3 regions of the Candidatus Enterococcus dunnyi genome follow, and region 2 is predicted to be linked to each of the others. Evidence: predicted binding sites of a transcription regulator. Region 2 holds the regulator's gene; each other region holds the start of a gene.
The links. Region 2 encodes HrcA, which represses chaperone genes, less so after heat shock. Its sites were predicted from a motif close to TTAGCACTCNNNNNNNNNGAGTGCTAA; they were not measured.
Positions count from the first base shown of each region.

Region 1 (4,292 bases), 1.1 Mb from region 2:
AAGCAGACATGATCGTTTTAGGTCCGGGAAGCTTATTTACTAGTATTTTGCCAAACTTGGTGATCAGTGAAATTGGAGATGCCATTATCAATGCAGAAGGTGAAGTCGTGTATATTTGCAATATCATGACACAAAAAGGTGAAACCGAGCACTTTACAGATGCAGATCATGTTTGTGTTTTACACGATCATCTCAAAAGTAAGTTTGTTGATACGGTATTAGTCAACACAGAAAAAGTACCTGATGGATACATGGATCCGGACGTTTATGATGAGTATCTTGTACAAGTGGAGCATGACTTTCAAAAATTAAGATCGGAAGGCTGCCGAGTGATTTCTACTGATTTTCTGAAATTAAGAGACGGTGGCGTTTTTCATGATGGTGATAAGGTAGTTGACGAGTTGTTCCGAATCGTTTTTGGAGCAAGGTATTAAAAGGAAAAGAGAGAGGGGGAGAGAAAAATGTCTTTTGCCTCAGATGTGAAAAAAGAACTAACGACGTTAGAAGTCCATCGGGAACATGCTAGAGCAGAACTTGCTGCATTGATTCGAATGAATGGGTCACTAAGCATCGTGAATCAGCAATTCGTGTTGAATGTCCAAACAGAAAATGCTGCGATCGCAAGACGTATTTATTCTCTTTTAAAAGATCATTATGACGTACGATCGGAGTTGCTCGTTCGAAAAAAAATGAAGCTGAAGAAGAACAATGTTTATATTGTTCGTTTAAAACAGGGAACTAAGGACGTTCTTGCAGATTTAGATATTTTAGATGGAATGATGTTCAATAGCCATGTATCAGATGAAATCATGGGGAATGCCCAAAAGATGAGATCTTATTTACGTGGTGCTTTTATGGCTTCTGGCTCAGTCAATAATCCTGAAACCAGTCGTTACCATTTAGAAATATTTTCTATTTATGAAGAACACAATGAAGATATTTGTCAAATGCTGAATTATTATGATTTGAATGCACGGACGCTAGAGAGAAGAAACGGCTATATTTCTTATTTGAAAGGTGCAGAGCGGATCGCTGATTTTTTAACATTGATCGGTGCAACGAATTCGATGTTAAAATTTGAAGATGTCCGAATCGTGCGGGATATGCGCAATTCTGTTAATCGTTTGGTCAATTGCGAAACAGCGAACTTAAATAAGACGATCGATGCTGCATCAAAACAAATTGAAAATATCCAGTATATTGAAAGTGTGGTAGGTTTAACGGCTCTACCAGAAAAATTACAGGAAATCGCTGAATTGCGTTTGGAATATCCGGAAGTCAGTCTGAAAGAACTTGGTGAGATGATTCCTTCAGGTGCAATTTCAAAATCGGGAATCAATCATCGAATCAGGAAAATCAATGAATTTGCTGAAAAACTTAGAGAAAAAAGTGCATAGCTGCAAAGTTACGTGAACTAAAAAATGGAAATCAGGTGAAAGAAATGGGTGTTGAGGATAAAGACTTTATTATGCGGCAAATCAAACAATTAGGCGAAGGTTTGGGCGAATTTTTAGGTAAAGAAGATGTAGATAAAATCTTGAATTTTAGTGAAGACGCCCAAAAAGAAACTCAGGATTCACTCGCTGAAAAGAAACTAAAGAGAAAACAAGAACAAAAAACAAAGACAAAGCCACAATAGCTTTGTCTTTGTTTTTTTATTTTCCTTCAATGTAGCTGATCAATTCTTCCGTTGTAACAGATTCATCAAAGATATGTTCACCAATAACGATCGTTGGAACAAATTTGATATTAGCAGCATTTGCTTCAGCAATCACAGTATCGATCATTGCAGGATTTTTCTTTTCAGCTAGCTGTAGGTTATCTTGGGCAAAGACGGCAACATCTGCTAATGAAAGATGCCCCCATTGATCTTGCGTGTCATACATTTGTTTTAAACTAAGTAATCCTCTTTCTGGTAAGTCGTAATCAATGTGGTGATGCATCACGTTTCCAGGCTGTAATGTTTCTTTCTCTTTATCAAATAGCTTGATAATACGCTGAACTTTTCCTTCTTTAACATATTTTTCTAAAAGGTCAAAAGAGTCTTCAAACCATTTTTTACAGTAGGGACAACGAACATTCATAAATTCGACCATCTTTATTGGAGCTGATTCTTGACCAATGACTAAACCATTTTTTGTAGTGACTTTTGTTGCATCGATAATTGAGATATCCATGTTATACATCCTTTCAATTCTTTACTTATAGTGTAGCGCTTTTTAGTCTGAGTTGAAATAAAAATGTCCAAAATCCGGAAAAGAATTTTGGACATCTGATTTTAGGTTTAGCTTAAGGCACTGCTATTTTCCATTACTTCATCGATCAAGCCGTATTCTTTTGCCTGTTGAGCTGTCATGAAGTTGTCACGATCTGTGTCGCGTTCGATGACTTCTAAAGGCTGACCAGTTCGCTCAGCCAAGATTTTGTTCAAACGGTCACGTGTATCCAAGATATGTTTTGCAGCGATTTCGATTTCTGTCGCTTGTCCTTGTGCACCACCAAGTGGTTGATGGATCATGATTTCAGCATTAGGCAAGGCAAAACGTTTGCCTTTTTGACCAGCAGTTAGTAAAAAGCTGCCCATTGATGCGGCCATCCCAAGTACGATCGTTTGGACGTCTGCTTTAACAAAATTCATCGTATCGAAAATTGCTAATCCAGCAGAAACACTGCCGCCAGGAGAATTGATGTAGATGTAGATATCTTTTTCAGAGTCTTGTGCATCCAAAAATAATAATTGAGCAATTACTGAGTTGGCTACATTATCATCGATCGGACCACTTAACATGATGATTCTATCTTTTAATAATCGTGAATAAATATCATAAGCTCTTTCTCCACGAGATGACTGTTCAATGACTGTTGGTATTAAGTTCATAGTATATTCCTCCTATATAAAAAGCTCTTCAAATCATTTTATCACAAAGCATACCTGAATGCTTAAAAAAAGTATACTTTATTGGTCAAAAAAGGTCAACTTAAATGAACTGAAAAAATAGAAGGTAGAAACGTTGAGCCGTGTTTCTGCCTTCTACTATTATTCTCAAAATAAATATTATGAAGAGACAATAATGTTGCCGTTTTGGTCAGCAGGCTTCAATAAAGTCATGATCGCAGTGAAGAAAGCAATAAGAGCTGGAATGCCAGTCCAACTGAAAACAAGATACATGATGCCTTTTCCAGAAAAACCAGAGTAGAATTTATGAGCACCGATCCAGCCTAAGAAAAATGCTAGAATGAAATAAATCCATTTATTGACTACTCTACCTTGTTGTACATAACCACCAACTGATTGAGTATTATTGTTTTCATTGACAATATTGATGCTGATTTTGTCTTGCAGATTATCAGTGCTTGATTTCGTCATCAAACACTGATACGAAGTGCAGAACATAGGCTTATCTTTATTAGCAATAATAACTTTCTCAAAGTCTGATCTGCTCACTTTTTTTCTATATCTTTAAATTTTCACTTTATAACTTTTACAGATCACCTTTCAAAAAGAATTGAAAACTTTTAAGTAAATGAATCCTTTTTATTTTTTTGTTCTATGTTTTTACGCTTGTGAAAGAGTATGTTATACTAAAAAAGCAAGTAAAGAAGAGTGAGGGGATTCGGATGGTTGTTTTTATCGCAGGCATAACAGGCGTATTAGTTGGCGCAGTGATTGTGTCGATCAGCGTTGCTTTACGAGTGACGTTTGAAGAACGAAAAGCAGCACGTTATCGTGAGCTGGAACATTTCGTCAAAGAAATCGAAACATTGAATCTTTTGAACAAAAAAATCAATGAAATTTTGCAAAAGAGAGATATTTATGTCGATAAATCTGTTAACTTTATTTCTATGGATGATTGTTATATCAGCATCGACGACTTTATATATTTGGAATCTTTTTCTGCGCAAAACAATTTCTATCTTCCTACTTATCTAGTCGAAGAGTTTTTCAAAAAGATTGCTCACAGAAAAGTAATTTTGACCCCGGATGAAGTCATCTCAATGGGTGGAAGTACCTATAAGGGTGGAAAATTGATTTTAGAAACTTTTTCAGAAGAGTTGTTGACGATCATCGAAGATAAAAAAAGACAAATGAAACGTCTGTCGCACAAACCGCTGTACTATTTCCAAAAGAGCTAAAAAGCCCGTACCTTAAGTGAAAGGTACGGCCAGACTGTAGACAAAGTTCTAAAAAAGGATGACGTCTACAGTTTTTTCTTTTATACTTAATGTATGAAAACGTTTTAAAGGAGCGCGTAAAAAATGATGTCAAAACACCCAATGAATGGAAGGGATCA
Region 1 is NZ_CP147246.1:3,161,217-3,165,508, forward strand. It holds gene A5889_RS14870 (gluconeogenesis factor YvcK family protein) at 1-434, shown strand, start outside; gene whiA (DNA-binding protein WhiA) at 462-1,397, shown strand; gene A5889_RS14880 (hypothetical protein) at 1,442-1,639, shown strand; gene A5889_RS14885 (DsbA family protein) at 1,656-2,177, opposite strand; gene clpP (ATP-dependent Clp endopeptidase proteolytic subunit ClpP) at 2,285-2,878, opposite strand; gene A5889_RS14895 (TM2 domain-containing protein) at 3,056-3,367, opposite strand; gene A5889_RS14900 (hypothetical protein) at 3,619-4,134, shown strand; gene A5889_RS14905 (IS1182 family transposase) at 4,258-4,292, shown strand, end outside.
Region 1: clpP (ATP-dependent Clp endopeptidase proteolytic subunit ClpP) is a predicted target of HrcA. The motif match lies at 2,917-2,943, and genes of this name have one in related genera.

Region 2 (4,292 bases):
GGAAGCATTGGGGATCAATAATCTGACAACAGATTATGACTAGCCAACAGAATAAACGAAATTAAATCTACAGATATTGATTTTAAAGGAATGGATTGCAATGATCGAAACAAATAAAGGAAATAATAAAATTTCAGCATATATCCACATTCCATTTTGTGAACATATCTGCTACTACTGTGATTTCAATAAAGTATTTCTTGAAGGACAGCCGGTAGATGAATATATTCAGGCGCTATTAAAAGAAATTGACTTGACGAAAAGTCGATTTCCTAGCCAAGAAATGGAAACAATCTATATTGGCGGAGGTACACCGACTTCCTTATCTGCTAAGCAGCTTGCTGTTTTACTGGAGGGAGTTCGTACATTATTACCATTCAACGCTAAAAATGAGTTTACTGTAGAGGCCAACCCTGGCGATTTAACGCAGGAAAAGCTCCATGTGATGAAAGAATATGGAGTCAATCGTTTATCGATGGGGGTTCAAACCTTTGATAACCAATTGCTGAAAAAAATTGGTCGCAAGCATACAGCGGAGGATGTTTATGACACAATGAAGTTCCTTGAAAAGGAAAATTTCTCCAATGTAAGTATCGATTTGATCTATGCGCTGCCGGGGCAAACGTTAGAAGGCTTTAGAGATACATTAAAACGTGCGATCGAGCTTGATTTACCGCATTATTCTTTGTATTCATTGATACTGGAAAACAAAACAATGTTCATGAACTGGGTGAGACAAGGCCGTCTTCAATTGCCGGATCAAGAAGTTGAGGCGCAAATGTTTGAAGAAACGATCATCGCGATGGAAAAAGGCGGACGGCGGCAATATGAAGTGAGCAATTTTGCTTTGCCTGGGAAAGAAAGTCAGCATAATCTAGTCTACTGGGATAATGATCATTATTATGGTTTTGGTGCGGGAGCAAGCGGCTATTTAGGTCATACTCGTTACCGTAATCACGGACCGATTCAGCATTACCTAACTCCTTTACGCAATGGGCAATTACCAGTTGTAGAATCGGAAAAATTGACGATCGATAATCAAATGGAAGAACAGCTTTTCTTAGGTTTGCGTAAGAAAAAAGGCGTATCTAAGCAGCAGTTTGAAGATAAATTTGGTATTCCTATCGAGCAAGTATACGGTGAAGTGATTTTAACCTTAGTAAAGCGTGGTTTACTTACGGATCGAGCTGGTTATCTTCAGCTAACAGAACAAGGGTTGTTCGTTGGAAATGATGTATTTGAAGAATTTTTGATCGATAAATAACAGGAAAAAGAAAAGAGGCACAAGAGCTTTTGATATATAAAAGCTCTTGTGCTTTTTCTAGCGTTCCAGAATTAGCACTCTTTGCTACAGAGTGCTAAAAAAGTATGTTTTTCTCTTGACAATTCAGAAAGAACTTGCTATATTAATACTTGTATTAGCACTTGAATAACATGAGTGCTAATGAAGGGTGGTAACTATGATAACTGACAGACAAAAGAATATTTTGCGACTTATCATCCAGGAATACACAAACACAGGAATGCCCGTTGGATCAAAGAAGTTGATGGAAGAAGGGATCCAGTCCAGTTCAGCAACTATTCGTAACGATATGAAAGCTTTAGAAGAGCTTGGGCTGCTGCTAAAGACGCATTCTTCTTCTGGTCGAATTCCTTCAATGGATGGTTATCGCTATTACGTTGATCATTTATTGCGTCCAACAGAAATTGAACATGAGGAATTACAGACGATCCGTCATTCCTTTGGCAAAGAGTTTCACGAAATCAATGATATCATTGAGCAATCGGCAGAGATTCTTTCTGAATTGACCAGCTACACAGCGTTTTCTTTAGGACCTGAAATGAAAGAGCGGCGCTTGACTGGTTTTCGAATCGTTCCTTTGAATGAACGGCAGATCATCGCGATCATCGTGACGGACAAAGGCAATGTCGAAAGTCAGGTCTTTGCGGTACCAGCTTCAGTTTCCAGTCAGGATCTAGAGAAGATGACACAGATCATCAACGATAAATTAGTTGGACAGCCGCTTTTGACCGTCTATCATCGTCTGCGGACTGAGATACCGATGATTTTACATCGTTATTTTCAAACACCTGATGGGATGATGAATTTATTTGATGCTATGTTAGGACATGCATTTGAAGAAAAAGTATTTGTCAGTGGTCGAATGAATTTATTTAACTTTGGTGTGCAAAATGATTTGGATCAATTGAAATCTGTGTACTCATTTATGCAAAACACAGATGCGATCACACATTTATTGACGGCAGATGAACAAAATGACGCGAAGATCGCCATTCGAATCGGTTCAGAGATCGGGAATGATCTATTGGATAATATGAGTATGATCACTGCATCGTATGAAGTAGCAGGACATGGGAAAGGGACGATCGCATTATTAGGACCGACAAGCATGCCGTATTCAAAAATGTTTGGCTTAGTCGATGTGTTTCGTCATGAATTAGCGTCAAAACTTGGAGCTTATTATCGTTTCCTTGATGAATAAGTAAAAAGTAAAAATATAGAATTTTGATTCTACGGAAATGAGAAGGGAAGTTGCCAGAGTGAGTAAAGAAGAGACTAATGAAGAATTACAAGAAGAACAGACGAATTCAGTCGATGAATCAGTCGTCTCTGAAACAACTGAAACAGAAGTTGAAAAATCAGAACTTGAAACAGCTCAAGATGAATTATCTGAAATGGAAGATAAATTTTTAAGAGCTCGTGCAGAGATTGCTAATATGAGCAATCGCTTTAAGAACGAACGTGAATTGCTTGTTCGGTATCGTTCGCAGGATCTAGGTAAAAAGTTATTGCCTTCGATCGATAATCTAGAACGTGCAATGGCTATCGAAGTCGATGATGAACAAGGTGCAAGCTTGAAAAAAGGAATCGCGATGGTTCTGGAGAGTGTTCAAGCAGCTTTGAAAGAAGAAGGAATTGAAGAAATCCCAGCAATGGGCGAACCTTTTGATCCTAATTTACATCAGGCAGTCCAAACGATTCCTGCAACCGATGATACACCAGCAGATACAATCGTGGAAGTGCTGCAAAAAGGCTATAAGCTACATGATCGTGTTTTACGAGCGAGTATGGTTGTTGTTGCACAATAGTGACAAAACGAAAACTTGCATGATATAAATTGAATACAACAAAAATCAAAACAGAGATAGGAGATCATTAATTATGAGTAAAATTATTGGTATTGACTTAGGAACAACAAACTCAGCAGTTGCAGTATTAGAAGGCGGAGAAGCAAAAATCATTGCTAATCCAGAAGGAAATCGTACAACACCTTCTGTTGTATCATTCAAAAACGGTGAAATCCAAGTTGGTGAAGTAGCAAAACGTCAAGCTGTTACAAACCCACATACAATTTCATCAATCAAACGTCACATGGGTGAAGCAGGATTCAAAGTAGAAGCAGATGGCAAATCTTATACACCGCAAGAAATTTCTGCGATGATTTTACAATATCTAAAAGGGTTTGCAGAAGAATACCTTGGCGAAAAAGTAGATAAAGCGGTTATCACTGTGCCAGCTTACTTTAACGATGCACAACGTCAAGCAACAAAAGATGCTGGTAAAATCGCTGGTTTAGAAGTTGAACGTATTGTTAACGAACCAACAGCTGCAGCTTTAGCTTATGGTTTAGACAAAACAGATAAAGACGAAAAAGTTTTAGTATTTGACCTTGGTGGTGGTACTTTTGACGTATCGATCCTTGAATTAGGTGACGGAGTCTTTGATGTACTATCTACAGCGGGAGATAACGAATTAGGTGGAGATGACTTTGATAATAAAATCATCGATCACATGGTAGCTGAATTCAAAAAAGAAAACGGCATTGACTTATCACAAGATAAAATGGCTGTTCAACGTTTGAAAGATGCTGCTGAAAAAGCGAAAAAAGATTTATCAGGTGTGACATCAACTCAAATCAGCTTACCATTTATCACAGCAGGAGACGCTGGTCCATTGCATTTAGAAATGAACTTGACTCGTGCAAAATTTGATGAATTGACAAGCGATTTAGTAGAGCGTACAAAAACACCTGTACGTCAAGCGTTGAAAGATGCTGGTTTGAATCCATCTGAAATCGATGAAGTTATTTTAGTCGGTGGTTCAACTCGTATTCCAGCAGTTGTAGAAGCTGTACGTAAAGAAACAAACAAAGAACCAAACAAATCAGTAAACCCAGATGAAGTAGTTGCGATGGGTGCAGCTATTCAAGGTGGCGTTATCACTGGTGATGTGAAAGACGTTGTTTTACTAGACGTTACGCCATTATCAT
Region 2 is NZ_CP147246.1:713,987-718,278, reverse strand. It holds gene A5889_RS03425 (glycerophosphodiester phosphodiesterase family protein) at 1-43, shown strand, start outside; gene hemW (radical SAM family heme chaperone HemW) at 101-1,264, shown strand; gene hrcA (heat-inducible transcriptional repressor HrcA) at 1,461-2,504, shown strand; gene grpE (nucleotide exchange factor GrpE) at 2,542-3,111, shown strand; gene dnaK (molecular chaperone DnaK) at 3,185-4,292, shown strand, end outside.

Region 3 (4,292 bases), 890 kb from region 2:
ATTCGCTGCATCAGGTAAAAGTTCACTGATGATCACTTCTAATTCTCTCATACGTTTTTCCATTGTGATGATTTCTGCAAAGGCTTCAAGCATTTCGTCCCAAACAGTTTTATTAGAGGTTAAACCAGTATCTTGAGCGAGGTAGCCAAGACTGGCTGTTTTATTTTTAGCGATTGTTCCTGCATCAGGAGCATCGATTCCAGCTATTATTTTTAATAATGTTGATTTACCAGCACCATTGCGGCCGACTAAAGCAATTCGACTATTCGTGCTGATTTCCATTTGTATGTTTTCAAACAAAGTTTCCGCTCCAAAATAACGGGCGATTTGATTTGCTTGGAGTAAAATCATGGGGCATCCTCATTTCTATTTGAATGTCTTTAGTGTAGCATAGTTTAAGGCAAAATAGCACCTATACTGCCGGTTGTCCTGCAAAAATCACTTTAGGGAATTAGAAAAGATTGAAAAAATTCCTTTTTCTTGAGCTGTAAGATTGCTTTTTGATGAGAATAACTGATATCATGAGAGATGGATATTTGTCTATATTTAGAATATTGGAGGTACAATTGTGAAAGACCAAATTATTCCAAAAGCAACGGCACGACGCCTTCCCCTATATTATCGTTATTTGAGAATCCTGCATGACGCAGGGAAAAACAAAGTTTCTTCAACAGAGTTAAGTGAAGCAGTTCAAGTAGATAGCGCAACGATTCGCCGCGATTTTTCTTATTTTGGTGAATTAGGTAAGCGTGGTTACGGTTATGATGTGGAGAACTTAATGAATTTCTTCGCTAAAACATTGAATGATGATGAGCTTACTAATGTGGCTTTGATCGGTGTGGGGAATTTAGGGAGTGCATTACTTAAATATAAATTCCACCAAAGTAACAGTATTCGTGTGAGTTGCGCGTTTGATGTAAATGAAGATATCGTTGGTCGGATCGTCGACGGGATTCCCGTATATCCAATGAGCGATATGATGGAGCAGATTCGTGTTCAGCAAATCGAAGTAGCTATTTTGACATTACCTGCGAGAAGAGCACAAGAAGTTGTCAGCCAATTAGCAGATGCAGGGGTCAAAGGGATCTTGAACTTTACCGCAGCACGTTTGGTTGCACCTTCTGATGTATTGATTCAAAATGTTGATTTGACGAATGAATTACAAACGTTGATCTACTTCTTGCATCATGACAATGAATTGATCGACACTGAGATAGAAGAATAAAAAAGTAAAATACCTAAGGCTGTACTCACGATGTGATACGGAACCTTAGGTATTTTTTATTTAGGTAATTCAATATTTGCATAATGTAGAATCAATTGAGCGATGACAACGAGCGTATTCATTCCGCAATGTGCAAGGATCGATGTCCAAATTTTTCCAGTCATTTTATATAAAATAGCAAAAAAGAAGCCCATGAAAAAGTAAACAAAGAAATGGCCATCTTGATGCACGACGGAGAACAAAGCTGAACTGATCCCAGCAGCGATCCAAAAACCTGTATAACTTTCTGTTAAACCAATCATCGAACGACGGAAAACAAATTCTTCCATGATAGGGCCGCCGATAGTGGTTGCCAATATAAATAGCGGGTTAGCTAAAATAATAGCAATAATATTTTGAGTATTTTGTGAACTTGGTTGTTCCCCTGTGATGGCCATTTCGATACTGAAGACGATTGTTTGGATGATCATAGCCAGAAAAATCCCGCTGATGCCTAAAAGCAAAGTAAAAACAGGAGAAGTCAATTTTGCTTCATTTTCAGTAATTGTAACAGCTGTTTTCCTATTCTTGAAATATAGCCAAATCATCACGGCTGCCCCAAGAATATAGCTGACAGTTGTCCCGATGATCACTAAATCTGAAGAAAATGGTATAAAGACATAGGGTGAAAAAAAGACTAGTAAATAAAGTAAAATCGTAATGATGCTTAATTTTTTGATCGATAAGTTTCTGAGCATAAATAAATTGAACTCCTTTCCATATAACAATGTAAAAAGTATATCATATCCTTTATGAGAATATATGGACTGACTGAATGAAAGTAGATCATTTTCGATTATTGCGATACCCTAATAAGAGAAATATGAATACAAAGAAGAAAGCTGCTTCCCATAATGTTGTTGTCCAATCAAAACGTCGGCTGATGCCAAAAAAGAAATTACCCACATTTGCAATGATCAAATAAAGGCCAGTCGCCAGTAGAGCTCCGATAATTCGTTGTTTCATCTAAATCGCCTCACTTTCTTTTTTTATTTTACCATGAAATCGTTGTAAACAAAAAAAATGCTTTATTTGACTAAGGACCTTTTAATAGATGTTAAAAAAAGAGGGAAGAAATATTTTATAAAATTGACCAAAAGACTTGCAAAGTAATAGCAAAATGAGTATTATAAAAAGTGTAAGTTAGCACTCGACTTATAAGAGTGCTAAAAAAGATGATCAATTTTAGTATGGAGGGATTTATTGTGTTAAAACCATTAAGCGATCGCGTCATTATTGAAGTCGCACAAGAAGAAGAAAAGACAGTAGGAGGCATTGTTTTAGCGTCTGCTGCTAAAGAAAAACCACAAACTGGAAAAGTCATCGCAGTAGGAGAAGGCCGTGTTTTAGATAACGGGACAAAAGTTCCTGCTGATGTTAAAGAAGGCGATGTAGTAATGTTTGAAAAATACGCCGGTACAGAAGTAAAATATGAAGGCAATGATTACCTGATCGTTTCTGGAAAAGATATTATTGCGATCGTTGAGTAATCGATACAATCAAGTAAATAGAAAAATAATTTTGAGGTGAAGAAATCATGGCAAAAGAAATTAAATTCGCAGAAGATGCACGAGCAGCAATGCTTAGAGGTGTAGATATTTTAGCAGATACAGTAAAAGTAACATTAGGCCCTAAAGGTCGTAACGTTGTCTTAGAAAAATCATTTGGTTCTCCTTTGATCACAAATGATGGTGTGACAATTGCGAAAGAAATCGAATTAGAAGATCATTTTGAAAATATGGGTGCTAAGCTTGTTTCAGAGGTAGCATCAAAAACAAATGATATCGCTGGAGATGGTACAACAACTGCTACTGTTTTAACGCAAGCGATCGTACGTGAAGGATTGAAAAATGTTACGGCGGGAGCTAATCCATTAGGGATTCGCCGTGGTATCGAACTAGCAACAAAAACAGCCGTTGAAGAATTACACAATATCTCAACAGTCGTTGATTCTAAAGAAGCGATCGCTCAAGTTGCAGCAGTTTCTTCAGGCTCAGACCGTGTAGGTCAACTGATTGCAGACGCAATGGAAAAAGTTGGGAATGACGGCGTTATTACGATCGAAGAATCAAAAGGGATCGAAACAGAATTAGATGTCGTTGAAGGAATGCAGTTTGATCGCGGTTATCTATCTCAATATATGGTCACTGACAATGATAAAATGGAAGCTGTTTTAGAAAATCCATATATCTTGATCACAGATAAAAAAATCTCAAACATCCAAGATATCTTACCGTTACTAGAACAAATTCTACAACAAAGCCGTCCATTATTGATCATTGCTGATGATGTTGATGGAGAAGCATTACCAACCTTAGTATTAAACAAAATCCGCGGAACATTCAATGTTGTTGCAGTGAAAGCTCCAGGATTTGGTGATCGTCGTAAAGCGATGCTTGAAGATATTGCTGTCTTAACTGGCGGAACTGTGATCACCGATGATTTAGGACTTGAATTGAAAGATACAACGATCGAAAATCTTGGAAATGCAAGCAAGGTCGTAGTGGATAAAGACAATACAACGATCGTTGAAGGTGCAGGCGAAAAAGCAGGAATCGATGCACGTGTTCAATTGATCAAAAATCAAATTGCAGAAACAACTTCTGATTTTGACCGCGAAAAACTACAGGAACGTTTAGCGAAATTAGCTGGCGGGGTTGCCGTTGTCAAAGTTGGTGCTGCAACTGAAACAGAACTAAAAGAATTGAAATTGCGTATCGAAGATGCGTTAAATGCTACTCGAGCAGCTGTTGAAGAAGGAATGGTTTCTGGTGGTGGTACGGCTTTAGTTAATGTGATCAATAAAGTAACAGAAGTAGAAGCTGAAGGAGACGTAGCCACTGGCGTGAAAATCGTTGTCCGTGCCTTGGAAGAACCAATTCGTCAAATCGCTGAAAATGCTGGCTATGAAGGCTCAGTTGTTGTCGATAAATTGAAAAATATTGAACTAGGTATTGGTTTCAATGCTGCAAATGGCGAATGGGTCAATATGGTAGAAGCAGGGATTGTTGATCCTACAAAAGTAACT
Region 3 is NZ_CP147246.1:3,325,857-3,330,148, forward strand. It holds gene A5889_RS15670 (ABC-F family ATP-binding cassette domain-containing protein) at 1-351, opposite strand, end outside; gene A5889_RS15675 (redox-sensing transcriptional repressor Rex) at 569-1,225, shown strand; gene A5889_RS15680 (CPBP family intramembrane glutamic endopeptidase) at 1,282-1,962, opposite strand; gene A5889_RS15685 (hypothetical protein) at 2,051-2,230, opposite strand; gene groES (co-chaperone GroES) at 2,470-2,754, shown strand; gene groL (chaperonin GroEL) at 2,802-4,292, shown strand, end outside.
Region 3: groES (co-chaperone GroES) is a predicted target of HrcA. The motif match lies at 2,408-2,434, and genes of this name have one in related genera.